Regions from separate parts of the Streptosporangium sp. NPDC000396 genome, predicted to be linked through region 2. Evidence: predicted binding sites of a transcription regulator. Region 2 holds the regulator's gene; the other holds the start of a gene.
What was found. Region 2 encodes HrcA, which represses chaperone genes, less so after heat shock. Its sites were predicted from a motif close to TTGGCACTCTCNNNNNGAGAGTGCCAA; they were not measured.
Positions count from the first base shown of each region.

Region 1: a site for HrcA is predicted at 10,903-10,929, ahead of ACFY2X_RS45775 (FmdB family zinc ribbon protein). Genes of this name have one in related genera too.

Region 1 covers NZ_JBIAZA010000055.1:1,945-16,803, forward strand. The annotation lists gene ACFY2X_RS45710 (hypothetical protein) at 1-640, opposite strand, end outside; gene ACFY2X_RS45715 (RNA polymerase sigma factor) at 661-1,233, opposite strand; gene ACFY2X_RS45720 (MFS transporter) at 1,655-2,830, opposite strand; gene ACFY2X_RS45725 (hypothetical protein) at 3,124-3,687, shown strand; tRNA gene ACFY2X_RS45730 (tRNA-Ala) at 3,868-3,944, opposite strand; gene ACFY2X_RS45735 (hypothetical protein) at 4,003-4,680, opposite strand; gene ACFY2X_RS45740 (GNAT family N-acetyltransferase) at 4,805-5,458, opposite strand; gene ACFY2X_RS45745 (molybdenum cofactor biosynthesis protein B) at 5,505-5,978, opposite strand; gene moaC (cyclic pyranopterin monophosphate synthase MoaC) at 6,049-6,519, opposite strand; gene glp (gephyrin-like molybdotransferase Glp) at 6,554-7,741, opposite strand; gene galU (UTP--glucose-1-phosphate uridylyltransferase GalU) at 7,783-8,682, opposite strand; gene ACFY2X_RS45765 (5-formyltetrahydrofolate cyclo-ligase) at 8,708-9,289, shown strand; gene ACFY2X_RS45770 (potassium/proton antiporter) at 9,341-10,846, shown strand; gene ACFY2X_RS45775 (FmdB family zinc ribbon protein) at 10,957-11,262, shown strand; gene ACFY2X_RS45780 (S-methyl-5'-thioadenosine phosphorylase) at 12,211-13,020, shown strand; gene ACFY2X_RS45785 (Flp pilus assembly protein CpaB) at 13,162-13,797, shown strand; gene ACFY2X_RS45790 (D-alanyl-D-alanine carboxypeptidase family protein) at 14,008-14,859, opposite strand, start outside.
Region 2 covers NZ_JBIAZA010000033.1:84,359-99,217, forward strand. The annotation lists gene ACFY2X_RS38315 (EamA family transporter) at 1-243, opposite strand, end outside; gene ACFY2X_RS38320 (MarR family winged helix-turn-helix transcriptional regulator) at 318-806, shown strand; gene rpsT (30S ribosomal protein S20) at 1,361-1,633, opposite strand; gene ACFY2X_RS38330 (hypothetical protein) at 1,782-2,726, opposite strand; gene lepA (translation elongation factor 4) at 2,858-4,699, shown strand; gene ACFY2X_RS38340 (MOSC domain-containing protein) at 4,868-5,503, shown strand; gene hemW (radical SAM family heme chaperone HemW) at 5,652-6,863, shown strand; gene ACFY2X_RS38350 (DUF4870 domain-containing protein) at 6,864-7,442, opposite strand; gene ACFY2X_RS38355 (DUF3097 domain-containing protein) at 7,466-8,281, opposite strand; gene ACFY2X_RS38360 (hypothetical protein) at 8,339-9,079, opposite strand; gene hrcA (heat-inducible transcriptional repressor HrcA) at 9,263-10,276, shown strand; gene dnaJ (molecular chaperone DnaJ) at 10,289-11,428, shown strand; gene ACFY2X_RS38375 (16S rRNA (uracil(1498)-N(3))-methyltransferase) at 11,495-12,226, shown strand; gene ACFY2X_RS38380 (hypothetical protein) at 12,231-12,884, opposite strand; gene ACFY2X_RS38385 (SigE family RNA polymerase sigma factor) at 12,881-13,360, opposite strand; gene ACFY2X_RS38390 (histidine triad nucleotide-binding protein) at 13,646-13,996, shown strand; gene ACFY2X_RS38395 (PhoH family protein) at 14,088-14,859, shown strand, end outside.

The DNA of each region.
Region 1 (14,859 bases), on a different contig from region 2:
TGCCCTCAGGCGGGAACGCCTCGGGGTTCTTCTCCCGGGTAGGGATCGAGACGTCGATGACCGTGCACGGCTTGACCGGGCCGTCGGTGACGTCGAAGCCGAACTCCCACTCGATGTCGGGATTCTCCGAGCCCTTGGCCTTGTTGTTCTCATGGAAGTCCATGATCACGGTCTGCCCCGGCTTGATCTCCCGAGGGTAGATCCTCACCCCGCCGTCGATCACGTCGTGTGCCTTCGCGGGGAGGGAGTTCTCCATCAGCTCCTTAATTTTGGCCTTGACCTTGGGATCCTTGCTTTTCACGTCCGCCGAGTCGATCTGCGGCCACGACCCCTTGTAGCGACCGGGAGCGCATTCCTTGCCCAGTTTGAAGTAGGTGACGTCGGCCTTCACACCCATCTTTTCCAGGTCCTTCTCGACCTGGCCCGGATCCCGGAGCTCGTTGATCTTCAGCGTGATCGACCCGTCCGAGTTCTTGGTCAGCGCGTACGCCGGGCTCTCCGACCCCGCGACCAGCGGCACGGCCACAAACGCCGCGGCGGCGATGCCCGCGACCGCGACCCCCGCCAGCAGGCGGCGGCGCATGGGCTTGCGGACGGGCCCCCGCTCCGCCCGCTCGTTGATCTCTGCCTTGAGTTCCATGAGCAGTCTCTCCTCGAAATTCATCGAAGTCCTTCCATGACCACGGGCGGGACGACGCCGGGAACGTGCCGCAGTGACTGGCGGGCGCGGTGCAGCCGGACCCTGGCGGTCCCCTGCCGGATGCCGAGTACGGCGGCCGCCTCGCTGACGGAAAGCTGGTCGATGGCGACCAGTTCCAGGACGGCGCGCTCGCTCTCCGGAAGTCCCGCCATGGCCTCGAAGGCCCGCCGGGCCGTGCTCTCCGCGTCCAGACGCTCCTCCATACGCGACAGGTCATCCGCGTCGAGGAGCCTGCGCCCGCTGATCCGGCCGACGAGGCTCAGTTCACGCGCGGCCCGCCGCCGTTCGGCGGACAGGGTGTTACGTGCCACGCCGTACAGCCAGCCGATCTCACTGCCAAGGCCGGAGCGGTAGGTGTGCGCCGAGTCGAGCACCGCGATGAAGACCTCCGCGACCAGGTCGGCGGCCGTGTGAGGGTCGTCCACCCGGCGGGTCAGGAATCGCGTGACCGCTTCGACGTGGCGCCGGTAGAAGGCTTCGAAAGCCGCGGGGTCGGTGGAGATCTCCGCCAACCCCTTTCGTTTGAGGCGCACCGGCCGTGCTCCCTTCGTCATCCTCCCGAATACACACCTGCTTGGACGAAGGCAGCCGAAGCGTTACATGCCAGGGCAAAAGAACCTGATCACGCTGCGAAGAACCATCAGAAGGCCGCTCCAGCCGTGAGCCACAGTCCCCGGCGGAGACCTGATTTTGCGGACCTTGAAGTCCAACACAACCCCTCACCAACGAGATGGTGCATCGACCTCTTGAACCCAAGGTCTGGAACCGGGCCTTTCGTCTTGGTGGGGTGTTCACGGGCCAGGCTGAACTGGTACGGAAGCGAGGCTCTGAAGGTCGCTTCCCGGATCTAGGTTGATCGTTTCCCGGCCTCGGGGCTGTTTGGACGGCTTACTCGGGGCTGTTTGGACGGCTTAGCTGTGGCTCCTGTCGGCTGCGGGGATGCAATGCGCCGGCTCAGCGGGGTTTGGCGAGTGACCATAGGGTTACCGCCATGAGCAGAGCGGTCAGCCCGCCACAGATCATCACGGTGGAGACCGAGAAGGCGTCGACGATGCGGCCGCCGAGGAACGCGCCGAGGGCGAAGGTCGCCTGGAAGGAGGCGGTGAAGACGACCGTGGCGGCTTCGGGCGTTTGAGGGGCGGCGGTGATGAACGATGCCTGCGAGCAGACGGGCACGCCTCCGTAGGCCAGGCCCCAGACCATGAGCAACACCACGGCTCCGACGGTTGTGCCGCCGGCCGAGGGCAGCAGCAGGGTGGTGGCCGCGATCAGGCAGCCGCAGATTGCGAAAGCGGCTCGCAGGCGTGTGGCGGTGGCCTTGCCGGCCAGGAAGTTTCCGGCGATTCCGGCGATGCCGTACGCCAGCAGGACGGCGCCGACGGCTGCGGGAGGCAGGCCGGTGATGTCCTGGAGGAAGGGCGTGACGTAGGTGTAAGTGCCGAAGTGGGCCAAGACGATGAGGAAGGTGGCCAGCAGGGCGATGGCGGCACCCCGGGTGCGCAGCAGGTCGAGCAGGACGCGAGGGCTGGTGGCCTGGTGGGCGGGCAGCGGGGGCAGCAGCGTCAGCAGGGCGGCCAAGACCAGGATGGCCAGCGCGGCCAGGACCAGGAAGGCGGTTCGCCAGCCGGCGAGGTTGCCGATGAAGGTTCCGGCCGGTACGCCGAGCACGGAGCCCAGCGGCACGGCGGAGAAGATCACAGCGGTGGCGGTGCCGACGGCGTGCGGCGGCATCAGGCGGCCGGCCAGCCCGGCTCCGATCGACCAGAAGCCGCCGATGGTGAGGCCGACGAGGACCCTGGAGATCAGCATGACCCAGTAGGAGGTCGCCACTGCGGCCAGCACGTCGGCCACGGCGAGCACCGCCATGAGGACGCACAGCATCACGCGGCGGTCCAGGCGCGCGGTGGTCAGTGTGACGGTGGGTGCGGCGACCGCGGCGACGATGCCGGGCAGTGTCATGGTCAGCCCTGTGGTGCCGTCGGAGATGCCGAAGTCGGCGCCGATGGCGGTCAGCAGGCCGATGGGCAGGATTTCGCTGGTGACGATGGCGAAGATCCCCAGCATGAGCGAGGTGACGGCGAGCCAGCTGATGAGGGGCGAGCGGGGTCGGGCGAGCGTGGTGGCGGACATGGTTTCCGTTCAGGCAGGTGTGCGTGGCGTGCAGGCACCCAGCCAAGCAGTGCTGAAGCAGCGGGCACTGGCACGTTTCGGACGCAACCGTCGTCGTGACTCGTGCACCGTCAGCGCTCGTGCGGCCTTCGCTACCGATAGATCGACTCTTGCCGAATCTTTTCGGTCCCTTGGCCTACGAAGCGAGGCCCTCGAAGGGCGGGTCCGGCGATACCCGCGTCCGCGCCGGTTGCGGTCGGCATTGCCATGTTTCAAGCTCGGCTGAGAAGCCCACGAGCGAAAGGCAGCCCCATATGCGCAGTCTCAGCCCGGGTGAGCTCGAACGCCTGATCCGTTCTCACGGTCGTCTGAAGATGTCGCTGTCGGTCACCATCGTCGTGATCATCGCGCTGTTCGTCCTCATGGCACTCGCCGATGTGCCGTTCCTCTCCGGACTTGGCGTCGGCGTTGGGGTGGGCATCGGGTTGCTCTTGCGCATCCCGCAGCGACGCTTGCTGAACGAGCTGGGGCTCACCAACGTGGAAGCGAAGGCAATCGTCGCAGCCGAGCGGGAACGCCGCAGCGGCCTCGCCGACCTGCCGCCGGAAGCACGTGCCAGACGTGAGGCACGGCGGGCGGGCATCTTCCTGGTCGCGGGCCTGGTCCTTGTGATCGTCTTCTTCGTCGCGGCCTTCTACTTCTTCGGCCACGCCGGTCAGACGGTGGAAGAGGACGCCCCGCTCGACCCGTGGTTCGGCATCAGCTTCTTCGCGGGCTTCGCCGCCCTGTGCGCCGGACCTGCCTTTCTCTGGCAGGCGAGCCTGCACAAGAAGCTCGCCGACTCCTGGCGTGAGACGGCGGCGAAGGAAGTTCCCTGACGGACCCGATCTGTTGGTCATGACCGTTCGACTGGGCACCATTGCCGTGCCGGCGGAGTTGACCCGGTTGGGCTGGTCACCCGCGGAGGCCGTACGGCCCTCCTCAGAGGACTGACCAACCGCATACCCCCGAATGACGAAAAGACCCGGTTCCATGATCTGGAACCGGGTCTTTCGTTCTGGTGGAGATGAGGGGATTCGAACCCCTGGCCCCTTCGATGCGAACGAAGTGCGCTACCGGACTGCGCTACATCCCCAAGCCGTGCACTAGATTAGCAAACTTCTGGAGCCCCTCGCGCCATCCACGGCGGGAGATCAATCTCCGACCGCGCGACGGGGCGTCTCGGCGTACTGGTCGAAGATCTCGTCACGGTGCGCGTCCAGGTCGATGATCTGCGCAACCGGTCGCTGCGGCTCCAGCTCGGCCCGTCGCCGGGCACGCCTGGCACGTTCCGCGCGGGCCTGAGCGGCGGCTCTGCGGTTCTCGGCGTCGATCTGGACAGAAACCCTCAGGACGGCTAGATAGGCCCCAAGGAGCACCACAGAGGGCGCTACACCCCACCACGGGATCACCCGGACGGCGGCCGTCACCACCGAGGCGAGGAGCAGCAGCACGCACCAGAGGGTCAGTCGCCTGCGCTTGGCCACCTGTAGCGCCCGCCGGTGCCGCTGCTCGGCGCGACGGCGGTCGGCCGCCGACCACATGGGCCGATGCGCGGGCGCGGCGGCGATGGCTGCGGGCCTGGCGGCGGGTGCGCCGGTGGTAGCGGTGGCCGCGGGCCTGGCAGTGGGCGCGTCGGTGGCGGGAACGGTCCTGGGCTCCGCCTCGGGGAGCTCGTCTTCGACCGGCTGCTCGTCCGGGGCGTACGGCTCGGCGGTCTCGTAAGCCTCGACAACCTCGACAAGGGTGGTCCGGTCCCGGCGTAACCACATGGGCACGAGCACGCACAACCACATCACGACAATGGCCACGTACAGAAGAACGCTGCTCACGGCCACCTCCGGGCAGCATGAAAACGCCTGTGGTCTCTTGGCGTCTTCAATGTGCTCACGTCACGCACCGTAAGACCGCGTGTCACTATTTGACGAGTATTCGATGCGGTGTGTCGCGAGATCTTCAAACCTCTTCATGGGGAGCGCCACCACGAGCCGCCGACTCACGGGCCCGCCGCCACCGCACGAGTAAACCTCTTGGTGCGTCTTCGACCGTGAGCGCGTAACAAATGTGGTCGCGCCAAGCACCGTCAATGTGCAGATGACGGCGTCTGATGCCTTCTTCCCGGAAGCCGAGCTTTTCAACCACCCGGCGGCTTGCGTGGTTCTCCGGGCGGATGTTGGCCTCGACACGGTGCAACCCGGTGGTGAAGAAACAGTGATCGACCGCCATCGCCACGGCGGTGGGAATGATCCCCCGACCGGCCAGGGCACCGTCCACCCAGTAGCCGATCTGAGCCGATCTGGCCGAACCCCAGACGATGGCGCCGACGGTGAGCTGCCCGGCGAAGGCTCCCTCATAAGTGACGACCCAGGGCAGCGCGAGCCCCTGCCTGGCCTCTCGGCGGAGAGTGCCGGCCATGGAGATGTAAGGCCCGAGACCCGTCTTGAACAGGGGGGTCTCGGGATTGCTCGGTTCCCAGGGACGGAGCCAGTCGGCGTTGCGCAGCCGCGATTCCCGCCAGACGCGCACGTCGCGCAGGCGCAGCGGCCGAAGTCCCACCGGGCCTTCCGTCAGGGTCACCGGCCAGCCACGAAGTCGATCCACGCTCTCCATCATCCCCCGAAGGCACACCGGCGTGCCATGGAGTCCGGCAGGCCGGTCAGCGCGGGTGATCCCCTCCTCGGATCTGGTCCACGGCGTGCTTGAGAACGGGCGCGAGCACGGCCATGCCGTCGCGGACCCCGCCCGAAGAGCCGGGCAGGTTGACGATCAGGGTGTTTTCCGCCTGCCCGGCGAGCCCGCGGGACAGGATCGAGGTGGGCACCTTGTCACGGTTCGCCTGGCGGATGGCCTCGGCGATGCCTGGGATCTCCCGGTCGAGCACCCGCCGGGTCATCTCCGGGGTGAGGTCGGCCGGGGTCAGCCCGGTGCCGCCTGTGGTGAGGATCACGTCGTAGCCCTCGGCCACCCCGGACCGCAGCGCCGCCTCGACGGGGTCACCGTCGGGGACCACTCGCGGGCCGTCCACGTCACATCCGGCCGCCGCCAGGAGCTCAGCCAGCAGTTTCCCGGACTTGTCCTCGTATATCCCGGCGGAGGCCCGGTTGGACGCCGTGATCACCAGAGCTCGCATGCCGCCATCCTCTCAATCCCGCCGGCCATGGCCGGGTACGGCCCGGTCCCGACCCGCTCGGTCCCGCCGGCTATGGCCGGGTCCAGACCCCGGTCTTCCCGCCGGTCTTCTCCTCGACTCGGACACCGGTGATCACGGCCGCCGGGTCCACCGCCTTGACCATGTCGATCAACGCGAGCGCGGCGACCGAGACAGAGGTCAGCGCCTCCATCTCGACGCCGGTCCGGTCCGCGGTCTTGACCCGGGCGGTGATCTCCACGCCGTCGTCGACCACCGTCAGGTCGACCTTCACGCCGTGCAGCGCGATCGGGTGGCAGAGCGGGATCAGGTCCGGGGTGCGCTTGGCGCCCATGATGCCCGCGATCCGCGCGGTACCGATCGCGTCTCCCTTGGGAACGTCCCCCGACCGCAGCAGGGCCACGGCCTCGGCGGACAGCAGCACCTTGCCTGTGGCGCTGGCCGTACGGACGGAGACGTCCTTGGCCGAGACGTCCACCATGCGTGCCGCGCCGGTCTCGTCGATGTGTGTGAATCCGCTCATACGAACACCATGCCCTGCCGCTTCCCCTGCGGATTCACAGGGGGATGACTTCCACCGTCGCGCCCACGGGCACCTCGGTGACGTTCTCGGGGACCACCAGCAGCGCGTTGGCCATGGCCAGGGCCGCGAGCTGGTGCGAGCCCTGCCTCTGCACCGGAGCGACGGAGCCGTCGGCGGCCAGTACCGCGCGCAGATACGACCGCCTGCCCTCGGGAGAGCGGAGCGAGGACGTGGTCACGGCCCTCACGACCGGTGTGGGACCCACGGGCAGGCCGCGCATCTTCTGCAGCGCGGGCCGGACGAACAGCATGAACGACACGAAGGACGACACCGGGTTACCCGGCAGCGCGAAGATCGGGATCTGGTCCTCGCCCACCACTCCGAACCCCTGGGGCATGCCCGGCTGCATGGCGACGCGATTGAACCGAACGGTGCCGAGGGGGCCGAGCGCCTCCTTCACCGGCTCGTAGGCGCCCATCGAGACACCACCACTGGTGATCACGACGTCGGCCCGCAGGAGCTGGGCGTCGAGCTGGTCGAGGAACTGCCCGGCGTCGTCGGCCACGATCCCGGCCCGGTAACCCTCGCCTCCGGCCTCGCGGACGGCGGCGATCAGGGTGTAACTGTTGGACTCCCAGATCTGGCCGGGCGCCAGGGGCGTTCCCGGCTCGGCCAGCTCGGCGCCGGTGGAGATCACCACCACCCGGGGGCGGGGCCGTACCAGCACCCGGCGGCGGCCGACTCCGGCCAGGATGCCGAGCTGAGCCGGGCCGATCGGGGTTCCCGCCGTCAGCACGACGTCGCCCGCGTGGACGTCCTCGCCCGCCCTGCGGATCGAGTATCCCCACGGTGCCGGTCGCTCGATGGTGACCTGTGCGGTCCCGCCGTCGGTCCACTCGACCGGGACCACGGCATCGGCACCCGCGGGCATCGGGGCGCCGGTCATGATCCGCGTCGCCGTTCCGGGGCCCACGACGAGCGGCCGCCCGTCTCCGGCCGCGATGTCGCCGATCACCGAAAGCGTGACCGGGGCCTGCGCGACGTCCTCGGCCCGTACGGCGTAGCCGTCCATGGCCGAGTTGTCGAACGGCGGCAGCGGAACCGGGGAGGTGACCTCCTCGGCCAGCATGGTGCCCAGCGCCTGCTCCAGGTCCACCTCCAGGGGAGCCAGGGGCCGCACGGTCAGCAGGATGTCTGCGAGGTGGTCGTCAACCGACTTCATCGGGCTCATCGGACTCATCGGGTTCGTCGGGTTCGTCGGGCTCATCGGGACCCCAGGAACTCCTTCAGCCACGGTATGAACTCCGGTGCCAGATCGGCGCGGTCCGCCGCGAACTGCACCACCGTGCGCAGGTAGTCGAGCTTGTTGCCGGTGTCGTAGCGGCGGCCGCGGAACAGCACGCCGTGAACCGGCCCGCCCTCCTCCGAACCCCGGCTCGCCAGGGTGCGCAGGGCGTCGGTGAGCTGGATCTCACCGCCACGGCCCGGCGGGGTGTTCTCCAGGACCTCGAACACGGCCGGGTCGATCACGTATCGGCCGATGACGGCCCAGTTGGACGGGGCCTCCTCCGCCGGAGGCTTCTCCACCAGGTCGGTCACCCGGACCACGTCGTCCTCAGATGTAGGCTCGATGGCGGCGCAGCCGTACAGGGAGACCTGCTCCTTCGGCACCTCCATCAGCGCGATGACGCTGCCACCGTGAGCACGGCGCACCTCGATCATGCGCTTGAGGAGTTCGTCACGATGGTCGATCAGGTCATCGCCCAGGAGACAGGCGAACGGGTGGTCGCCCACATGCTGCTTGGCGCAGAGCACGGCGTGGCCGAGGCCGCGCGGCTCGCCCTGCCGTACGTAGTGGAGGGTCGCGAGGTCGGCGGGCTCACGCACCTGGGAGAGCCGCTCGTCGTCGCCCTTGGCCTCCAGCACGTCCTCCAGCTCGATCGCCCGGTCGAAGTGGTCTTCGATGGAGCGCTTGTTCTTACCGGTGACCATGAGGACGTCGAGCAAACCAGCGGAAACGGCTTCTTCAACGACATACTGGATCGCGGGCTTGTCGACGATGGGCAGCATCTCCTTAGGAGTCGCCTTGGTCGCCGGCAAGAAACGGGTGCCCAAACCCGCGGCGGGAACGACGGCCTTGGTCACAGGATGCATGTCAGCCATGACCGAAACCATAGTGGAGGGACCTGTGGACAAGCCTAAGCTGCGTGCCAGGATCGTGACCGCGCGCGCTTCCATCTCGGAAGACGCACGGCATGCGGCCGCTGTCCAGACAAGGGAATCCCTCCTGGATCAGCCGTGGGTTCAGATGGCCGGGCTGGTCGCCTGCTACTGGTCGGCCGGGAGCGAACCGGAGACCCACGGGCTCGTCTTCGCGCTGTGGAAGCACGGCGCGACCGTGATCCTGCCCGTGCTCCGTGATGACAACGATCTCGACTGGGCCGTGTACGACGGGCCCGACACCCTCGCACCAGGCCGTTTCGGGATCATGGAGCCGGTCGACACCCGGCGTGGCGTCGACGCGATCAGGACCGCGGCCCTGGTGATCGTGCCCGCGCTGGCGGTGGACCGGCACACCGGCGTACGGCTCGGCCGCGGCGGCGGCTCCTACGACCGGGCGCTGGCCAGGGTCGGCCCGAACGTGCCGACGGTCGCCCTGCTACACGAGGGCGAGCTGCTGGAAGGGATTCCGGCCGAGCCGCACGATCTTCCAGTTCGCTACGCGGCCCTGCCCAGCGGAATCACCCGGGTCGTCCCGGGGTGTGCCTGACGACCGGGTCGAATACGACACAATGGTCCCTGGAGTTGGAGAGGGGGCCAGATGGGACTGAATGTCTGGCTGCTTCTCGGAGCTGGGATCGTCATCGCCGCCATCATCGCGGTGCGGGTCGCGCATCGCAGCGGGCTGCCGAGCCTTCTCATCTTCCTCGCCTTCGGTCTGATCATCGGCGAGTCCGGCTTCGGGGTCCAGTTCGAGAACCCGGAGCTCGCCCAGCAGATGGGCCTGATCGCTCTGGCGGTCATCCTGGCCGAAGGTGGCCTGACCACCAACTGGAACCACGTCAAGAAGTCCATCCCCACCGCGCTGGTGCTGGCCACCGTCGGCGTCGGGGTGAGCATCGTGGCCGTCGCGGTCCCGGTGCGCGTGCTGCTCGGCATGGACTGGCGGTCCTCACTGCTGCTGGGCGCGATCCTCGCCTCCACCGACGCCGCGGCCGTCTTCTCCGTCCTGCGCCGCCTGCCCCTGCCCCCGCGCCTGGCGGGCATCCTGGAGGCCGAGTCCGGCCTGAACGACGCGCCCACCGTCATCGCCGTGATGCTGCTGAGCGCCAGCACCTCGCCCAGCATCGGGCACGCGCTGTTTCAGGTCGTCTTCGAGCTGGTGGTGGGCGCGGCCATCGGCCTGGCGGTCGGCCCCCTCGGCGTCTACGCGCTGCGCCGCGTCGCGCTGCCCGCCTCCGGCCTGTACCCGATCGCGGTGCTCGCGCTGGCGTTCGTCGCCTACGCCGGAGCCGTTCTCGCGCACGCCAGCGGTTTTCTCGCCGTCTACCTGGCCTCCCTGGTCATGGGCAACGCCCGGATGCCGCACCGGGCCGCCACACGAGGCTTCGCCGAGGGCGTGGCCTGGCTGGCCCAGATCGGCCTGTTCGTCATGCTCGGACTGCTGGCCAGCCCCTCGGAAGCACCCCAGGCGATCGTCCCCGGCCTGGTGGCCGGGCTGATCCTGGTCGCGCTGGCCCGCCCCCTGTCGATCGTCGTCTCCGCCCTTCTCGTACGGCTGGCAAGACTCGACCGGCTGAACTGGCGGGAACAGGCCTTCCTGTCATGGGCGGGACTGCGCGGCGCGGTCCCCATCGTGCTCGCCACCATCCCCTGGGCCTCCGGCTCGGTCGACCCCTCCACCGCCAAGCTCGTGTTCAACACGGTCTTCGTCATCGTCGTCGTCTACACCCTGATCCAGGGACCGACGCTGCCCTTCGTCGCGAAGACGCTCGGGCTCTCCACCCCCGACGAGGCCCGTGACCTGGAGGTGGAGTCGGCACCGCTGGAAGAGCTCAACGCCGACCTGCTGCAGATCAGGGTGCCGCCGACCTCCAAGCTCCACGGCGTGGAGATCTTCGAGCTGAGGCTGCCCAACGACGCCCAGGTCACGCTGATCGTCAGGGACGGCCGTACCTTCGTGCCCACCGAGTCCACCAGGATCCGGATCGACGACCAGCTCCTGGTCGTGACCACGGCCGCCTGCAGGGATCCGGTCGAGCGGCGGATACGGGCGATCAGCCGCAGGGGCAAACTCGCCGGCTGGTTCGGCGAGCTCGGCACCTGATCACAAGTGGAATGCGATAGGGCCGACTCGCGTTCATGCCTTTCGGCTGCGTACCATTAGCAGTCCCATCAGTAGAGTGCCAATCGGCGTGGAGTAACGAGGAGGAGCGCGTGCCCACCTACCAGTACGCATGTAGTGCCTGCGGCCACGAGTTCGACATCGTCCAGAAGTTCTCCGACGATGCGCTGACCGAGTGCCCGAAGTGCTCCGGCGAGCTACGCAAGGTGTTCTCCGCGGTCGGCATCGTCTTCAAGGGCTCCGGCTTCTATCGGACCGACAGCCGGTCGTCCTCTTCCAGCACGGTGAGCTCCACCACGACCTCCTCGTCGAGCTCGTCCACGGAGTCCAAGACCGAGTCCAAGACCTCCGAGTCCAAGCCCGCCGCCGCGAGCACCCCGGCACCCGCGGCCTCCTAGCGCAGTGACCGCACACCTTCACCGTGTTCGTCGTCCGTCCAGGGCGCCGGTACGGCGAGCGGTGGGGCGGTCTCGACCGGCGCGGGTGAGCGGTGCCCAGCCCGGTGAACATTCCTGGTCACCGCGCTAGGCAAGCCCCGGCCCCACGACCTCCAGGCGCCGCCGGCGCCCGCGGCCTCGCGCTGCGGCCTCCAGGTGATCCTGGCACCCTTGGCCTTCTTGTCAGTCGCGTCCGGGGCGATCGGCCGCTGCGCCGAGCATCTCACGGGGATCACGGGGAACTTCGAGCACCTCACGGGGAAATCTGTCCAGCAGCTCACGGAGCCTTGGATGCTCTTCGGGGTTCCAGCTCACAGAGCCTTGGATGCTCTTCGGGGTTCCAGCTCACAGAGCCTTGGATGCTCTTCGGGGTTCCAGCGCAAGGAGTCTCCCAGCGGTTTCTCGGAGACCCAACTCACGAAGCCTCGGCGACTCCTCGGCGCTCCAGTCCTGGACCAGACGCTCCAGGCCGTCACGGGCCTACGCGACCAGCCGGCCAGCCACCTGCTCGCCGACCGGGGTCAGCTTCAGGGTGCCGTCACCCACCCCGGCAGTGCCGTCGCCCTCGGCAGATCGAGCCGCGCGCGACGGGCAGCTCCGCATACGGCCGTCTTGTCGTCACCCATCGTCACCCCTGCCCGCTCGCGTGATCGCCCCTACCCACTCGCATCGGCATGCCTGCCCTCTCGGCAAGCACCACACCCACCTGACGACCCGGATGCTTGGCTTCGCCCCGGGTGTTCAGCCGCACCCCGGACGTTCAGCCGCACCCCGGACGTTCAGCCGCACCCCGGACGTTCAGCCGCGCGGGCAGCCACACCGAGCCGGGCTTATCCACCGCGCCGGAGTTATCCACAGGGCACGGCCCAGCCTCCTCACCAGATCACCCGTGGGGCTAGTCTCAGCGCCATGGTCATTCGCGCGGATATCGGTGTCATCGGCGGCTCGGGGCTCTACTCCCTGCTCGACAACGCCACGGAGGTCGAGGTCACCACCCCCTACGGTCCCCCCAGCGACGTCATCACCGTCGGCCAGATCGGATCACGCTCGGTTGCCTTCCTGCCCCGGCACGGTCGTGACCACCGCTTCGCACCTCACCGCATCCCCTATCGCGCCAACCTGTGGGCCTTGCGTTCCCTCGGCGTCCGCCAGGTCCTCGCGCCCAGCGCGGTCGGCTCCCTACGCCCCGAGCTGGGCCCCGGCACCCTGGTCATCCCCGACCAGCTCGTCGACCGCACCTCCGGCCGCGCGCAGACCTACTACGACACCGAAGGCGTCGTCCACGTCGCCTTCGCCGACCCCTACTGCCCCACCGGCCGCGCGGCGGCCGTCTCGACCGCCAGATCCTCCGGCTGGGACCTGGCCGACGACGGCACCCTGGTGGTCATCGAGGGCCCCCGCTTCTCCACCCGCGCCGAGTCCCGCTGGTTCACCGCCAACGGCTGGACGATCGTCGGCATGACCGGCTTCCCCGAGTCCATCCTCGCCCGCGAGCTGGCCCTCTGCTACACCTCGCTCTCCCTGGTCACCGACCACGACGCCGGAGTCGAGGTCGGCGAGGGAGTCTCCCACGAGGAGGTCCTCTCCTTCTTCGCCGCCAACGTCACCCGCATGCGCTCCCTCGTCGCCGACGTCGTCACCGCCCTGCCCGAAGAGCGCACCTGCCTCTGCGCCCATGCGCTGGACGGACTCAAGCTCCCCTTCGACCTCCCCGAGTAACCCGCGCCCTCTCCGCCCGCCGTACGGCGAGCACCCAGCCCCTCCGCACCGTCGTACGGCGATCACCTCGCAACCCCGCCGTACGACGGGCATCTTCTTACGGGCTCCGCGCCGCCCGGCTCTCTCCCGATGGAGTCAGTCATGCGCGCTTTCCATTTCCGCCGTCTTCTCGGCCGTCGCCATCGCCTCATCGCCACCGCCGTCGCCGCCCTTGCGATGGCCTGCGCCGTGATCGGATTACGGCCGAACGCCGCGTCGGTCACCGTTCTCGCCGCAGCCAGAGATCTTCCCAGTGGCACGTTGGATGCCGCCGACCTGAAAACGGTCGCCCTGCGGCCCGATACCGTCCCTGACGGCGCTCTGAAGCCCGGAACACCGATCAACGGGAGGATCCTGGCCGGTCCCATACGCCGTGGAGAGCCCCTGACGGACGTCCGGCTGCTCGGCCCGAGCCTGCTGGCCGCCCATGGCGCGGGAACGGTCGCCACCCCGGTCCGTGTCGCCGACCCCGAGACCGCACGCCTGTTGTCGCCCGGCGACCTTGTCGACGTGCTCGCGGCACCCTCCACGTGGGACGGCTCCGCTCCCGCCAGGATCGTTGCCGAAGACGTCACGGTCCTCGCGAGCCCCGACGACAAATCAGATCAAGGCGCGCTCGTCGTGCTGGCCACCACCTCCGATCAGGCGATCCAGCTCGCCTCCGCGCAGGCCGGGGGCCGCCTGTCGATCACCATCGGAGCTCGCGAACGACAACCCGGAAGCCGCCCAGAGCGGTAAGCCCTTCGTCAGGCGCTCCCATCACGGCGGCGGCGCCTGGCGGTGACCAGAGCATCAGACAAGGCCGGCCGCCAGGGCTCACAGAGGCGAGACCGGGCGTCAGACCCCGCGGAGGCAAGGCCGAATGAGGCCGGATGACCGGATGCCAGAGTCCGGCCCGCAGAAGCATGGCCGAGCGGCAGGATCCCGCAAAGGCAATGGCCTCATGGCCTACAGCAGAGAGCCGAGCTTGGGGTCATACTCCCAGTGCCAGGGCTCGAAGGGGCTGACGTAGGCCCACTTGGGGTGGAACCAGCCGAATTGCTTGCCGTTGGCCTCCAGCCAGTTGAACTCGGCCGACCGGAAGCGTTCCACGCCTCCGCACAGGTCGACGGCGAGCCCGAGACCATGGTTACTGCGGCCTGGGACGGCGGCGAAGCCCGGGCGGCGGTAGTAGACCGACTGCTGCTCAGCCAGGCTCCGGTAGCTGTCCGTCACACACATGGGCCTGCCGAACCGCTTCTTGTAGGCCTCGCTGAGGCTGATGAAGGCGAGCGCCGCGTCTCCTCTCAGCTCGTTGCCTCGCTGCTGAAGTGGGCACAGATAGCTCTTCGGGATGAGTCCGTTGGGAAAATCGTTCGTCGTCGACGTCTGGACCGGGTTACACCCGGCCGCGGGCTGGCCCTTCTTGTCGACTTTGACTCCCAGCTTCACCAGTGCCTGTGTCAGGGATTTCACGATCTTGCTCGAACGTGCCCTGAGCGTCTCGATCTCGGCGCCCATCTGCGCCTCCGACAGCAGGTTCCCCGCCCGCAGTTCCTGCGCCTCGGCAGCCAGCCGCTCACGCTCGGCCTGCAGGCGGCTGCCGTCCGCGAGGATCTGGTTCTGCTCGGCCACGATCTGGGTGACGTTGGCCATGGACCGCAGTGTCGCCTCGTTGGACTCACCGGACAGGAAACCGGCGATCTCGCCACCTGCGGACCGCTGGTAGAGCAGGCCGACGACCTGCGCCAGCGGCTGCCGTATCTGGGCGAAAGCCCTGTCGGCGGCCTGCAGCTCGCGCAGTTTGACGGCGAGCTGCTT
Region 2 (14,859 bases):
GAGCAGGGGGAAGAACATGCCGATGTTCAGTGCGCCCAGCACCGGGGCCCGCCACCACCAGCTGCCCCTGGGAAGCGTCCGGGTCACGGCGATCAGGAGCAGCCCGGCGGGAAGCGCGCGGAGTAAGGCGGTGAGCAGCGGGCGACCCGGGGGGAGCAGCTCGGTGGTCACGATGTAGGTGGTGCCCCAGACCGTGGGGGCGAAGGCGGTGGCGGCTATCAGGGCAAGGCGCGGGGCGAACATGGGACTCCTTAAAACAAACTCAACAGCAAGTAACTTAGCACTAAGTTATTTACCGTCAAGCTATGCTTGTGGCCATGACAGAGGACCCGGTTGACCGGATCATGGGGCAGTGGCGGAAAGAGCGGCCCGATCTGGAGCCGTCACCTATGGGGATCTTCGGGCGGATCTACCGGATCTCCCGGCTCATGGCGGATCGCATGGAGGAGGTGTACGGGGCGTACGGCCTGAACAGGGGCGAGTTCGACGTGCTCGCCACGCTTCGCCGGGCCGGTGAGCCGTACACGCTGTCGCCCAAGGCGCTGACCGCCACGCTCATGCTGACCTCGGGCGGCATGACGGGACGGCTCGATCGGCTGGAGCGCGCCGGGCTGCTCGCCCGTACTCCCGACCCCGACGACCGCCGGGCGCTGCGCGTCAGCCTGACGGCCGAAGGGCTCCGGGTCATCGACCAGGCCGTGGTCGCGGGGCTGGAGCCTCAGCACGAGGCGCTGGCCGCGCTGTCCGAGAAGGACCGCGAGCGTCTCGGTGACCTGCTCAGGGATCTGCTCGGCGAGTTGGATTAGCCCTGTCCGCGGCCCGCGGGAGGCTCTGCCTGGCGGCCTGCGGGAGGCCCGGACCGGTTGCCGCCGTGCGGATCAAGGGATCGCCGTACGGTTCCCGCCCGCCGCGAGCGACGCTCCAGACGGGCGGCCTCGCAGGGATGCGGGAGTCGCCGCGAGCCATGCCCGCGGCCGTGGACCTGATCTTCGAAGCCCGCGGCGAACACGCATCGACTTCTCGCCACCGAAGCCGAGATCAAGCTCGGGCCTGCGGCGAACGTGGCGATCGCGGCGAACCGGAGCCTGCATGGCGTCTTCGCGGGGCGGGGTGCCATATGGGCGCCGCGCGGGACGGCGGGAATCCGCGGGGCACTTCCCGCCCCAGCCGGGAGTTTCTGCTGGGTGCGCGGGAGCGGTGCGGTGGGTGACGCGGGGCGGTCTGACAGCGGAGTGGTGCGCTGGGCCAGCGTGGAGTGGTGCGCTGGGCCGGCGCGGAGTGGCGCGGCGGCGGAGCCATATGGCGGGTAACGCGGAAACGCCGCACCCCATGAGGGGTGCGGCGTCCGGAAGAACCTGGATTACTTCGCGGCCGACAGGGCGACGACGCGCTGGGCGATCGCCGACTTGCGGTTGGCGGCCTGGTTCTTGTGGATCACGCCCTTGCTGGCAGCCTTGTCCAGCTGACGGGAGGCGGCGCGCTGGAGCGCGACAGCCTCTTCGACGTTGCCCTGGTCGGCGGCCTCGCGGAACTTGCGGATCGCCGTCTTCAGGGACGACTTGACAGCCTTGTTGCGCAGCCGGGCCTTCTCGTTCTGCCGGTTGCGCTTGATCTGGGACTTGATGTTCGCCACGAAGAAGCCTCGGTGAATGTCGTTGGAGTGGGGCGCGCGGGCAGAGAGGGCGCGCCACACGCAGTTGAACAGGCTACCAACTGTCCGGAGGGTCGCTCAAATCGACTTGCAGGACAGAAGGATGCCTGATCAGTTTACCGTGTTGTCCTCACGGGCGGTACCAGAACTGGTCGTACTCCTTCCAGTCTTCCGCCGTGGCCGCGAAGTCGACGTAGAGCGCCAGCCCGAACCGCTCGCGAGGCTTGCCGTGAGCGGTCAGCGCCAGCCGCGCGCCCTCGGCGGCGGTCGCGACGCTCTCCGCCGCGTCGCCCCACGATATGCCGTGATCGTGATAGGCGGGTGCGCCGATCAGCACGGTTTTCTCCTCGGGCACGAGTTCCAGTGCGAGGGTGCCCTGCCGTACGACATAGCCCCCGTAGAGCAGCTCGGAGGGGAGATAGGAGTCGTAGGTCATGATCGCCACCTGGTCGGTGAGGGCCGCCACCTGACGGAAGTAGTCGGGTGACCAGTACTTGTCGTGGCTGATGGCCGTGCGCACGATCGGGCGGGTCAGCGGGAACGGCTCGATCTGCGGGGTCGAGGTGGAGAGCAGGCCGTCGCCGACGAGCTGGCGGGTCCGGGTCAGCAGGTCCAGGAACGCGGTGTCGCCGTCTCCCAGCGGCTCGAAGTTGTAGTGCACGCCGTCGAAGCCGAGCGCCATGATGTCGCGCACGCCGTCCAGCACGCGCTGCCTGGAGGCTGGATCATCGAGATCCAGGAAGCCGTCGACCTTCTGGCCGAGCCAGGCCGACACCCGGACCTTCGGCAGCTCGGCACGCCACCACTTCAGGAAATTTCCGGCGTTGGAGTGCTTTGTAGCGGGCAGCGATCCATCGGAGTCGAACGGGCCCGAGTGGACGTACACGTCTCTGATGCCCGTCTTGCGCAGTCGCGCGGCCAGATTCCTCACGTCGGCGGCGCTCTTGCGGCCGTCGACCCACGCGTGTCCCAGCCACAGGGCGTCGTGACCGGTGGTCTTCGCCCACGGAGCGGGTGTCCCGGTAAACTGCAGCGTGAGGGTGGCCGCGGCCACCCCGGGAAGTATAAGGATCACGGCCGCCACCATCGCGAGAAACCGCAGGCCGCGCCGTGCTCTGGTCCGGGCAATCACCCGGACATGTCACCATGGAAGACGGCTGGTATGCCAGTCGTAGATCGTCGTCAATCCCGTCGAAACGGACACCGGTGCGCATTCAGCCTGGCCAGACCGATCCCGCGGTGATCCGCAATTTCTGCATCATCGCGCACATCGACCACGGCAAGTCCACGCTTGCCGACCGTATGCTGCAGATCACCGGCGTGGTCGACGACCGCTCCATGCGCGCTCAGTACCTCGACCGGATGGACATCGAGCGCGAGCGCGGCATCACCATCAAGTCGCAGGCGGTCCGGCTGCCGTGGCAGGTGGACGGCACCGACTACGTCCTCAACATGATCGACACTCCCGGGCACGTGGACTTCACCTACGAGGTCTCCCGCTCGCTCCAGGCGTGTGAGGGTGCGATCCTGCTGGTCGACGCCGCGCAGGGGATCGAGGCGCAGACTCTGGCCAACCTCTACCTGGCCATGAACAACGACATGACGATCATCCCGGTGCTCAACAAGATCGACCTTCCCGCCGCCCAGCCGGAGAAGTACGCCGCGGAGATCGCCCACCTCATCGGCTGCGAGCCGGAGGACGTGCTGAAGGTCTCCGGCAAGACCGGCGTGGGCGTCCGGGAGCTGCTCGACCACGTCGTGCAGAACATCCCGGCCCCGGTCGGCGACGCCGACGCGCCCGCCCGTGCGCTGATCTTCGACTCCGTCTACGACACCTACCGCGGCGTGGTCACCTACGTCCGGGTCATGGACGGGCACCTGGGCAAGCGCGAGCGCATCCAGATGATGTCCACCGGCGCGGCCCACGAGACCCTGGAGATCGGGGTCATCTCGCCCGAGCCGAAGGTCGCGGACAAGGGTCTGGGCGTCGGCGAGGTGGGCTATCTGATCACCGGCGTGAAGGACGTCCGCCAGTCGCGGGTCGGTGACACGGTCACCTCCGGCGCGCGTCCGGCCACTGAGCCGCTCAGCGGCTACGAGCACCCTAAACCCATGGTGTTCTCGGGCCTGTATCCGATCGACGGCGACGACTACCCCGAGCTCCGTGAGGCGCTGGACAAGCTTCAGCTCAACGACGCCGCCCTGATCTACGAGCCGGAAACCTCCGCGGCCCTCGGCTTCGGGTTCCGCTGCGGATTCCTCGGCCTGCTCCACATGGAGATCGTCCGTGAGCGCCTGGAGCGGGAGTTCAACCTCTCGCTCATCTCCACCGCGCCCAACGTGATCTATCGAGTGATCATGGAAGACGGCAAGGAGGTCGTCGTCACCAACCCCTCGGAGTTCCCGACGGGCAAGGTCGACAAGGTCTTCGAGCCGATGGTGAAGGCGACCGTGCTGGTCCCGTCGGAGTTCATCGGCGCCATCATGGAGCTCTGCCAGAACCGCCGGGGCAACCTCCAGGGCATGGACTACCTGTCGGAGGACCGCGTCGAGATCCGCTACACCATGCCGCTCGGCGAGATCATCTTCGACTTCTTCGACCAGCTCAAGTCCCGCACGCGTGGTTACGCATCCCTCGACTACGAGCCCTTCGGCGAGCAGGAGTCCGAGCTGGTGAAGGTCGACATCCTGCTGCAGGGCGAGGCCGTGGACGCCTTCAGTGCCATCGTCCACAAGGACAAGGCCTACGGCTACGGCGTCGAGATGGCCAAGAAGCTCCGCGAGCTCATCCCGAGACAGCAGTTCGAGGTGCCGATCCAGGCCGCCATCGGCGCCCGCGTCATCGCCCGTGAGAACATCCGCGCCATCCGCAAGGACGTCCTCGCCAAGTGCTACGGCGGTGACATCTCCCGTAAGCGCAAGCTGCTGGAGAAGCAGAAGGAAGGCAAGAAGCGGATGAAGATGGTCGGCCGCGTCGAGGTGCCCCAGGAGGCCTTCGTCGCCGCGCTGTCCACCGAGTCGTCCTCCGCCGACAAGACCAAGAAGTAGGTTTCCGCACGCGAGCCTGCGCCGCGGAGGAAGCGGGCCCCTCGTGTGCCCGGCCGGTGCCATGGCGTGCCGGCCCGGGTGGGCGGGCGGAGCCGGGAACGGTCCGAGCGGGCGGAGCCGGGAATATCGGCTGGCTGTGCGGTCGAGGCGTCGGATACCGTCACACTCATGCGTATTCTCGCCGTGAACGTGGGCCGGGCTGTCGACGCCGAGTGGGCGGGAGATCTCAAGCGCACCGCGATCGACAAGTCCGCCGTGGACGGCCGCGTCGCGGTGGGGGAGAACGGCCTGGCGGGTGACGAGCGGGCCGACACGAAGCACCACGGCTCGCTCGACCACGCGGTCTACTCCTACGCCCGCGAGGACTACGACTGGTGGCAGGGCGAGCTGGGCCGCGACCTGCGCAACGGCCAGTTCGGCGAGAACCTCACGACCGAGGGGCTCGACGTCAACGGCGCGAAGATCGGCGAGCGCTGGCGGATCGGCACCGCCCTCCTGGAGGTCACGGGCCCGCGGGTGCCGTGTGTGGTGTTCCGCAACTGGCTCGACGAGCGGGGCTGGGTCAAGCGCTTCACCCAGGTCGGCCGGGTCGGTGCCTATCTGCAGGTGATCGAGCAGGGCGAGCTGGGCCGCGGCGACGCCGTCGAGATCGTCTCCCGCCCGGACGACAGCGTCACGGTCACCGAGTCCTTCCGCGCCTACCACGGAGACAAGGACCTGATGCGCCGCCTGCTCGCCTACCCCGGCCACCCCGCCCTGTGGGACGAGGTCGCCGAGCGGGTCCTGCGGGTAGGGGCGAAGTAGCGGGTCCTGCGGGTGGGGCCGAAGCAGGTGGGCGGGTTCTGCGGGCGGGCCGGGCGGGTCCTGCGGATCTCGCGGGTGGGCTTTCCGCCGAGCGTGTGCCCGGTCCCGTCGTTCCGGGCATCGCGGCGGGAGCGGCAGACTTGGTGTCGTGCCATCCACTCTTCCCGACGGCGATCCCGTACCGGCCTCGGGCCGGCTCCCCGGCAGCGCGCTCCGCGGGCTCGGCGAGCGGCCCTTCGGTTTCTACGTCCACGTGCCCTTCTGCGTGACCCGCTGCGGTTACTGCGACTTCAACACCTATACGGCGTCCGAGCTCGGTCCCGGCGCCTCGCACAAGGACTATGCGGACACCGCCATCGACGAGGTACGGCGGGCGCGTGCCAACCTCGGTGACGTGGACCTTCCGGTCGAGACCGTGTTCTTCGGCGGAGGCACGCCGACCCTGCTGCCCGCGGGGGACCTGGTCCGCATCCTGGGCGCGATCGAGGCGGAGTTCGGGCTCGCCCCGGACGCCGAGGTGACCACCGAGGCCAACCCCGAGTCCGTGGACCCGGCCTACCTGGCCGAGCTGCGCCGCGGCGGGTTCACCCGGATGAGCTTCGGCATGCAGAGCGTCCGCGAGCACGTGCTCGAGGTGCTGGACCGCCGGCACACTCCGGGCCGGCCCGCGCGTGCCGTACGGGAGGCCAAGGAGGCCGGGTTCGACCACGTCAACCTGGATCTGATCTACAGCACGCCGGGAGAGAGCGACGACGACTGGCGGGCCTCGCTGGCCGCGGCGATCGAGGCCGGGCCCGACCATGTGTCGGCCTACTCGCTGATCGTGGAGGACGGCACCAGGCTGGCGGCCAGGATCCGGCGCGGTGAGCTCCCGATGCCCGACGACGACGTGGCCGCCGACCGCTACCTCATCGCCGACGCCATGCTCGCCGAGGCCGGGTTCGAGTGGTACGAGGTGTCCAACTGGGCGACCTCGGAGGCCGGGCGCTGCCGGCACAACCTGCTCTACTGGACCGGCGGCGACTGGTGGGGGGTCGGTCCCGGCGCGCACAGTCACGTCGGCGGCACCCGGTGGTGGAACGTCAAGCACCCGGCGGCCTACGCCCAGCGCCTGGCCTCCGGCGTCTCGCCGGCGCACGCGCGCGAGGTGCTGACCGCGGAGGACAGGGCGGTGGAGCGGCTGATGCTGGAGCTCAGGCTCACCCAGGGCTTCCCTCTCAAGGAGATCGACCGGCCGCCGGTGATCGCCCAGGCGCTGGCCGACGGCCTGCTGGAGGTGGAGCCCTTCAAGGCGGGCCGCGCCGTGCTGACGTTGCGCGGCCGCCTCCTGGCCGACGCCCTGGTGCGCGACCTGACGTGATCAGCTGACGAAGCGGATGTTCATCGGATAGCGGTAGTTCTCACCGCGGTTGGACGCGATGGCGCCGATGACCATGAAGACAATCGAGGCTATCCAGACCAGGAACATCAGGAGGAAGCCGATCAGCACGAACGCCAGAATCCAGCAGACGAAGTAGGCGATCAGCAGGGTGAGCTGGAAGTTGAGCGCCTCGGCCGCCTGACTCCGAACATAAGGAGACTCGTCCTTCTTCGCGAGATATATCACCAGCGGCCCGACGAACGAGGTCAGCAGGCCCAGCAGATGGGCGAGCATGGCCAGGGTGGTGTCGTCACTGCCCGGCCGAGGGCCGTACGCCCCCGGCTGTCCCTGGAATCCGTAGCCGGGCGGGGGATACGGGCTCTGCGGGCTCCCCGGCCGGCCGTCCTGGTAGCCGTAACCGTAGCCGTACGAACCGTACGACGAGGCGGAAGGGGGCGGGGCGGGCGGCGAGTCGTCCTGGCCGGGCGTGGCGAAGCCGGGCGAGGGTGGCCGGTCGGCCCGCCGGGTCTGGTCGTCGCCCGCGCTCTCGGGCCGCGGATCCTCGGGATTGACGCTCATGGCCCCTCCTGATGGGTGCGGGGTTAGTCATCCTCGCTGGGAACAGTCACGAAGTCGATCAATTCCTCCACCGGGCCGAGAAGTTCCGGCTCCAGATCGGCGTATGTGGTGACCGACCCGAGAATGCGCCGCCATGCGTCGGCAGGTTCCAGGTGCCAGCCCAGGGCGGTGATGACCCCTTCTTTCCAGGGTACGCCGCGCGGAACCGCCGGCCAGGAGGAAATCTTCAGCACCGACGGCTTGACCGCCTGCCAGATGTCCACGAACGGATGCCCCACGATGAGCACGTCCGGGGAGGAGACCTGGGCGGCGATCCGGCTCTCCTTCGAGCCGGGGACCAGGTGGTCCACGAGCACGCCCAGACGGCGGTCCGGGCCCGGCTCGAACTCCTCGACGATCGCGGGCAGGTGGTCGACCCCTTCGAGGTATTCCACGACCACGCCCTCCACCCGCAGGTCGTGACCCCACACCTTCTCCACGAGCGCGGCGTCGTGCGCGCCTTCCACGTAGATCCGGCTCTCTCTGGCCACCCGGGCCCGCAGACCCTCCACCGCGATGGAGCCGGAGGCGGAACGCCTCGGACCCCGTGGTCCGGCGGCGGGCCGTACCAGCGTCACGACTTTGCCTTCCAGGAGGAACGCGGCGGGCTCCAGCGGGAACACCCGCCGCCGCCCGAAGCGGTCCTCCAGGGTGACGGCCTCCTTGTCGCAGGCCACCACGGCGCCGCAGAAGCCGCCGTCGGCGTCTTCCACGACCAGGTCGAGCTCCGCGGGAACCTGAGGGATCTTCCCCTTGAGGGGACGCCGCCAGTTTCCCGCCAGCACATCACGTTCGTACATCGCCGACCGCCCACCATCTCTCGCCAGGGATCAAGTGGACGCTAGCAAAGGCCGCGATCACCTGCCGTACGGACTCGGCTGTCCCCACTGCGCGGCGGCCGCGGCGGCCTGGCGCTTGCGGGCCCCGCTCCGCTTCACCAGCACGACGATCGTCACGACGACGGCCAGCAGGAAGCCCGCACCCGGCACCGCGACCAGTGCGACCGCCCCGCCCACGACCGAGCCGGGGTCGATCTCCTTGCCCACGCCGAACCTGGCGTTCGCCCCTTCGGTGGTGCAGGTGAGCTTGTAGTCGCCGGCCTTGTCCACCCCCACCCGCAGGCCCAGCTCCCAGGCGACGCCGTCGGTGGAGGCGACGGTCTGCTGCCCGCGCGGCTGCTGGAGCCTGGCCGGTGCGGGTCCGTCCTGCAGCTCGCACGTGAACTCGGTGCGCCCGCTGGTGGCGACGTAGATGGCGGGGTTGTCGGCCGGATCGAGCGAGACCGTCACCGTCTGGCCCGAGCCGAACGTCTCGGTGGGCGCGGCGTCGGTGACCGCGCTGAAGATGCCGCCGACGAAGCCGCCGAAGCCGACGATCACGCTGAGCACGAAGACGAGCCAGGCGCTGACGATCCAGCCGACGCTGGGTTTGATCTTCGGCGCGGGCGGCGGCCCCTGGGGCGCGCCGTAACCGCCGGGCGCGTAGCCCGGGGGAGGACCGGCCTGGTACGGCTGGCCGTAGGGCTGCTGGGGCGCACCGTAGCCACCGGGCGCGTGCGAGGATGCATCGCCTGAGGGGGAGACGAAATCGTTGGACATGACGGGAATTGTGTCGGTTACCGCTTGTACGGCGATAGCAGTTGACTTGACGGCGGCTTGGTCCCATCATCCTGCCGCCGCGTTATCGCACCTTGTGGGCAAGAGCCGTACACTTGGCACTCGGGAACACAGAGTGCCAGCACCGGTGGTTTCCTGTTCGGTGCGGGCAAGGAGGTGAGCGCGTTGGTCGACGATCGCAAGCTGGCGGTGCTTCGCGCCATCGTCGAGGACTATGTGTCAACCAACGAGCCGGTAGGCTCCAAGGCTCTCGTGGAGCGGCACAACCTGGGAGTTTCACCCGCGACCATCCGCAATGACATGGCGGTGCTGGAGGAGCAGGGCTACATCGCCCAGCCTCACACCAGCGCCGGCCGAGTGCCCACGGACAAGGGCTATCGGCTGTTCGTCGACAGGCTCTCGCAGGTGAAGCCGCTGTCGGGTGCCGAGAAGAGGGCCATCGAGACCTTCCTGGCCGGCGCGGTGGACATCGACGACGTCGTGACACGCACGGTGCGGCTGCTGGCACAGCTCACCCGCCAGGTCGCCGTGGTGCAATACCCCACGCTGAGCAACTCCACGGTCCGGCATGTGGAGCTGGTCCCGTTGAGCGAGCGCAGGCTGATGTTCGTGCTCATCACCAACACGGGGCGGGTCGAGCAGCGCGTGATCGAGCTGCCCGACGTGGTGGACGACAATCGCATCGCCCATCTGCGGGCGACTCTCAACGCCTGCCTGGACGGCTGCGGGCTGGTCAACGTCCCGGACATGGTCGCCGACCTGCCCGACCGCCTTCCGGTCGACGATCGGCCGTTCGCGGCCACGGTCCTGTCGGTGTTGTTGGAGTCCCTCGTGGACCGGCATGATGAGAAGATCGTTTTTGCCGGGGCGGCCAATCTCGCGGGAGCCGACTTCACCGTCGGGCTCCGCGACGTGCTGGAGGCCCTGGAAGAGCAGGTCGTGCTCATGCGCCTGCTCGGCGAGACGTCGGACCTTTCGGCGCTGACGGTGCGGATCGGCTCGGAGAACCCCTACACAGGTCTCCAGGGCACGTCGATCGTCGTCGCCGGATACGGTTCGGGAGGCAAACAACTGGCCCGGCTTGGTGTGCTGGGTCCGACACGAATGGACTACCCGGTCACGATGGGCGCGGTGCGCGCGGTGGCACGCTACGTCAGCCAGATCCTGGCTGCATCCTAAGAGGTCAACTAAGTGGCTAAGAGCGACTACTACGGCACCCTCGGGGTACGCCGCGACGCCAGTGCGGAAGAAATCAAGAAGGCATACCGTCGCCTGGCGCGCGAGCTGCATCCCGACGTGAATCCCGATCCTGAGACCCAGGAGCGGTTCAAGGAGATCACTCAGGCCTATGAGGTCCTGTCCGATCCCAACAAGCGACAGATGTACGACATGGGTGCCGACCCGTTCGCCTCGGGCGCCGGCGCCGGCGCGGGGGGCTTCGGCGCGGGCTTCCCGTTCAGCGACATCATGGACGCCTTCTTCGGCGCGGCCGGCGGCGGTGGCCGCGGTCCGCGGTCGCGTGCTCGCCGGGGCCGTAACGCCACCATCCGGGTCGAGCTCGACCTGCGCGAGTCGGCCTTCGGCACCACGCGCGAGCTGGTCGTCGACACCGCCGTGCTCTGCGAGGTTTGCACGGGCTCAGGCGCCGCGGCCGGCACCCACCCCGAAACCTGCGACATGTGCCATGGCCGCGGTGAGGTCTCCCAGGTCACCCGGTCCTTCCTCGGCCAGGTCATGACCTCCCGCCCCTGCCCCCAGTGCGGTGGATTCGGCTCGATCATCCGTAACCCCTGCCAGGAGTGCTCCGGCGACGGCCGGGTCCGCACCCGGCGGACCATCAAGGTCCGCATCCCGGCCGGTGTGGAAGACGGCACCCACATCCAGCTCGCCGGCGAAGGTGAGATCGGCCCGGGCGGGGGCCCGCCCGGAGACCTGTTCCTGGAGATCGTCGAGCGTCCGCACGAGATCTTCGAGCGCCGCGGCGACGATCTGCACTGCACCGTGCAGATTCCGATGACCGCGGCCGCGCTCGGCACCTCCCTGACCATGGAGACGCTCGACGGCATGGAGCAGCTGGACGTACGGCCCGGCACCCAGTCCGGGCAGACCATCCCGCTCTACGGCCGAGGCGTCCAGCGTCTCAACGAGACCGGCCGTGGCGACCTGCTGATCCACGTCAACGTGGAGACCCCCGCCCGCCTCGACCCGGCTCAGGAGGAGCTCCTGCGCGAGCTCGCCAAGCTCCGCGGCGAGGAGCGCCCGCCGGGTAAGTTCGCCCCCGGCCAGCAGGGGTTCTTCTCCCGTCTGCGAGATGCGTTCAATGGCCGCTGACGGCAGGCGTTCACCGGTCGCCCGGCCGGCGGCCCGCAGGCCGGGCCGGCACGTCTCCGGCCGCCGATGACGGTTCCGGTCTTCCTGGCCGATCCGGCCGACCTGGCTCGGGCGGAGTTCACGCTCGGCGGCCCCGAGGGACGCCACGCGGCGGCCGTACGGCGGTTGCGGGCCGGAGAGCGGCTCGATCTGACCGACGGCGCGGGCGCCGTGGCCGAGTGCGTGGTGCGGGACGCGGGAAAGGACTCGCTCCGCGTCGAGGTGCTGCGCCGCTACGACGTGCCCGCGCCGCGGCCTCGTCTGGTCGTGGTTCAGGGACTGCCCAAGGGCGATCGGGGCGAGCTGGCCGTGGAGATGATGACCGAGGCCGGTGTCGACGCGATCGTGCCCTGGGCCGCGGCCCGGTGCGTCACCCAGTGGAAGGGCGAACGGGCGGCCAAGTCGCTGGCCCGCTGGCGGTCCACGGCGCGGGAGGCGGGCAAGCAGGCTCGGCGATTCCACCTGCCCGAGGTGACCGATCTCGCGACCACGGCGAAGGTCGCCGCACTGCTGTCGGCCGCCTCACTGGGCATCGTGCTGCACGAGGAGGCGGCCTCACCCCTCTCCACCCTGGAGCTTCCCGGCGCCGGTGACATCGTCGTGGTGGTCGGTCCCGAAGGCGGGGTGGGTGAGGAGGAGATCGCCGCGTTCCGGGAGGCGGGAGCCGTACCGGCGCTGCTCGGGCCGACGGTGCTGCGCACCTCGACGGCCGGGGTGGCCGCGGCGGCGGTGCTCCAGACGCGCACCGGCCGCTGGTGACCCGCTAACCGTTGTTGGAGGTGACGGTCGTCGCCTCCGTCGGCGTCGGGAGCGGTTCGTCCGGCGGTGCGCACCCGTCGGCCGGGCACGGGCTCTCCGTGTGGGCGGTGGACTCCGTCGGCGTCGGGGTGGACCGGGGCTTGCAGTCCTTGGGGTTCTCCTCGGGCTCGACCGTCGTCTCCTCACCGGGAGCCGTGGGGCAGGTGGGCGAAGGCGTGGGCTTCGCCGTCGGTGTTGGCGTCGCCGTCGGCTTCGGGGTCGGCTTCTCGCTCGGCGTCGCGGGCTTGGACTGGGTGGGGAGCGGCGCCGACGTCTCCGGCCTGGGGACGATCGGGGCCTGCTCTCCGTCGTCCACCGGGGGCCGCGAGGTGGCGGACAAGTCGGGTGGGGTCGACTTGGTGTAGTTGACCTCTCCGCTGTTGACCTGCTGGATCACCTGCTCGCGGAACTGCGGGACCATCATGACGACAGTGGCCGCCACGAGGACCGCTCCTGCGACAGAGGCTCCGGCGCGCCACCACACCAGCCCGCGGAGCCCGCGTCGTTCTATGCGAGCGCGGATGATCTCCAATCCGTCGGGGGAGGGAACGACCGAGTTCGCCTCCGCGCTGAGGGCACGGCGGAGCAGCTCGCCGTACTCGTCGGGGGACTCGGTCATGACAGTTGCTCCAGTGTGGTTCGTAGGGCGGCCATACCGCGAGCCGTGTGGCTCTTGACCGCGCCCTTGCTGATGCCCATCGCATGAGCGATCTGCGCCTCGGACATATCACCGTAATAGCGCAGGACCAATGCCTCTCGCTGGCGTGCGGGCAGACTGCGTAGTGCCTCGATGACGGCGGATCGCTCTAACTCGCCGATCGCGCCGTTCTCGGCGCTCGGCGCGTCGGGCAGTCCTTTAGGGGCGTACTTCTCGACGACCGCTCGGTGCCGGAGCACCGAGCGCGATCGGTTGACGACCGATTGGCGCAGGTAGGCGAGTGCCTTGTCGGTGTCGCGAAGCCGGCGCCAGGCGCCATGAATGGCGACGAACGCGTCTTGCACGACTTCCTCCGCGGTTGCCATGTCGCGGACGAGTAACACAGCAAGACGCACAAGAGACCGATAGTGCGCGCTGTACAGCGCGGTAACGGCCATGTCGGCGTCCCACTCGACGGGCACCGCCCCGAGCGACCTGTCGGCCACGAGGGTCTCGGTGGTCACATCAGTGGGACGCGCGGCCTTCCCAGAGGGTTTACGCTCTTCCGGTTCATTAGGGGGCATGACCCAGTCGTGTCCTCGCCAGGGGGGCCATATCGTGCGAATTGCATTGGTCTGTAGTTGTTGAAGTTTTGCATACCCACCTTATCTGGGCGGATCTTTCTTTGCGGACGATGAATCATCACCGATTGACAACGTCGCGGGCGGTAGGGTGCCTGCATGGTGAGCGAAGCCGACTGCCTGTTCTGCAAGATCGTCTCCAAGGAGATCCCCGCGAAGATCGTCTATGAGGACGATCGCACGCTGGCCTTCCGGGACGTCAATCCCCAGGCGCCGACCCATGTGCTCGTGGTTCCCAGGGAGCACTACCCGAACGCGGCGGCGCTGGCCGCGGCCGACCACGGGCTCGCCGACGACGTGCTCAAGGCGGCACACGCGGTCGCGGAGCAGGAGGGGATCGCCGACTCGGGTTACCGGCTGGTCTTCAACACCGGCCCCGGGGCCGGTCAAACCGTCTTTCACGTGCACGGGCACGTGCTCGGCGGGCGCGGTCTGACCTGGCCGCCCGGATAAAACCGGCAAGCGCGATCCCGTCGATCACGGATACGATGGCGTAGAAGTCCCACGCCGATATCTGGAGGCGAACAGGCCGAAAGGCCCGCCTATGTCCGAGACAAACGATTCCAGCAGAACGCCCCCACCGAGGTCGAAGGGTCCCAGCCGGACCCAGGCGAAGGTGGTGATTCCTGATGATCATTCGATGGTCAGCCTGCTGGGCTCGCGCGACGAGCTGCTGCGGGTCATCGAGGGCTCCTTCCGCGCCGACATCCACGTCCGTGGCAATGAGATCACCATCACCGGGAGCCCGGAGGAGAGCGGCACCGTGGTGCGCCTCTTCGAGGAGCTGATGGAGCTGGTCCGTGGGGGTGCGGAGCTCACGGCGGACGCGGTGGAGCGCAGCATCGCGATGTTGCGGATGACCTCCGACCGTCCCGCCGAGGTGCTCTCCCTCGACATCATCTCCTCGCGAGGCCGGACCATCCGGCCGAAGACCGTGAACCAGAAGCGCTACGTCGACGCGATCGACAAGCACACCATCGTCTTCGGCATCGGCCCGGCCGGCACGGGCAAGACCTACCTCGCGATGGCGAAGGCCGTGCGGGCGCTCCAGGAGAAGAAGGTCAACCGGATCATCCTCACCCGCCCGGCGGTGGAGGCGGGCGAGAGGCTCGGCTTCCTGCCCGGCACGCTCTACGAGAAGATCGATCCCTACCTGCGTCCGCTCTACGACGCGTTGCACGACATGCTCGACCCCGACTCGATCCCCCGCCTGATGGCGGCGGGCACGATCGAGGTCGCCCCGCTCGCCTACATGCGCGGCCGTACGCTCAACGACGCCTACATCATCCTGGACGAGGCGCAGAACACCTCGCCCG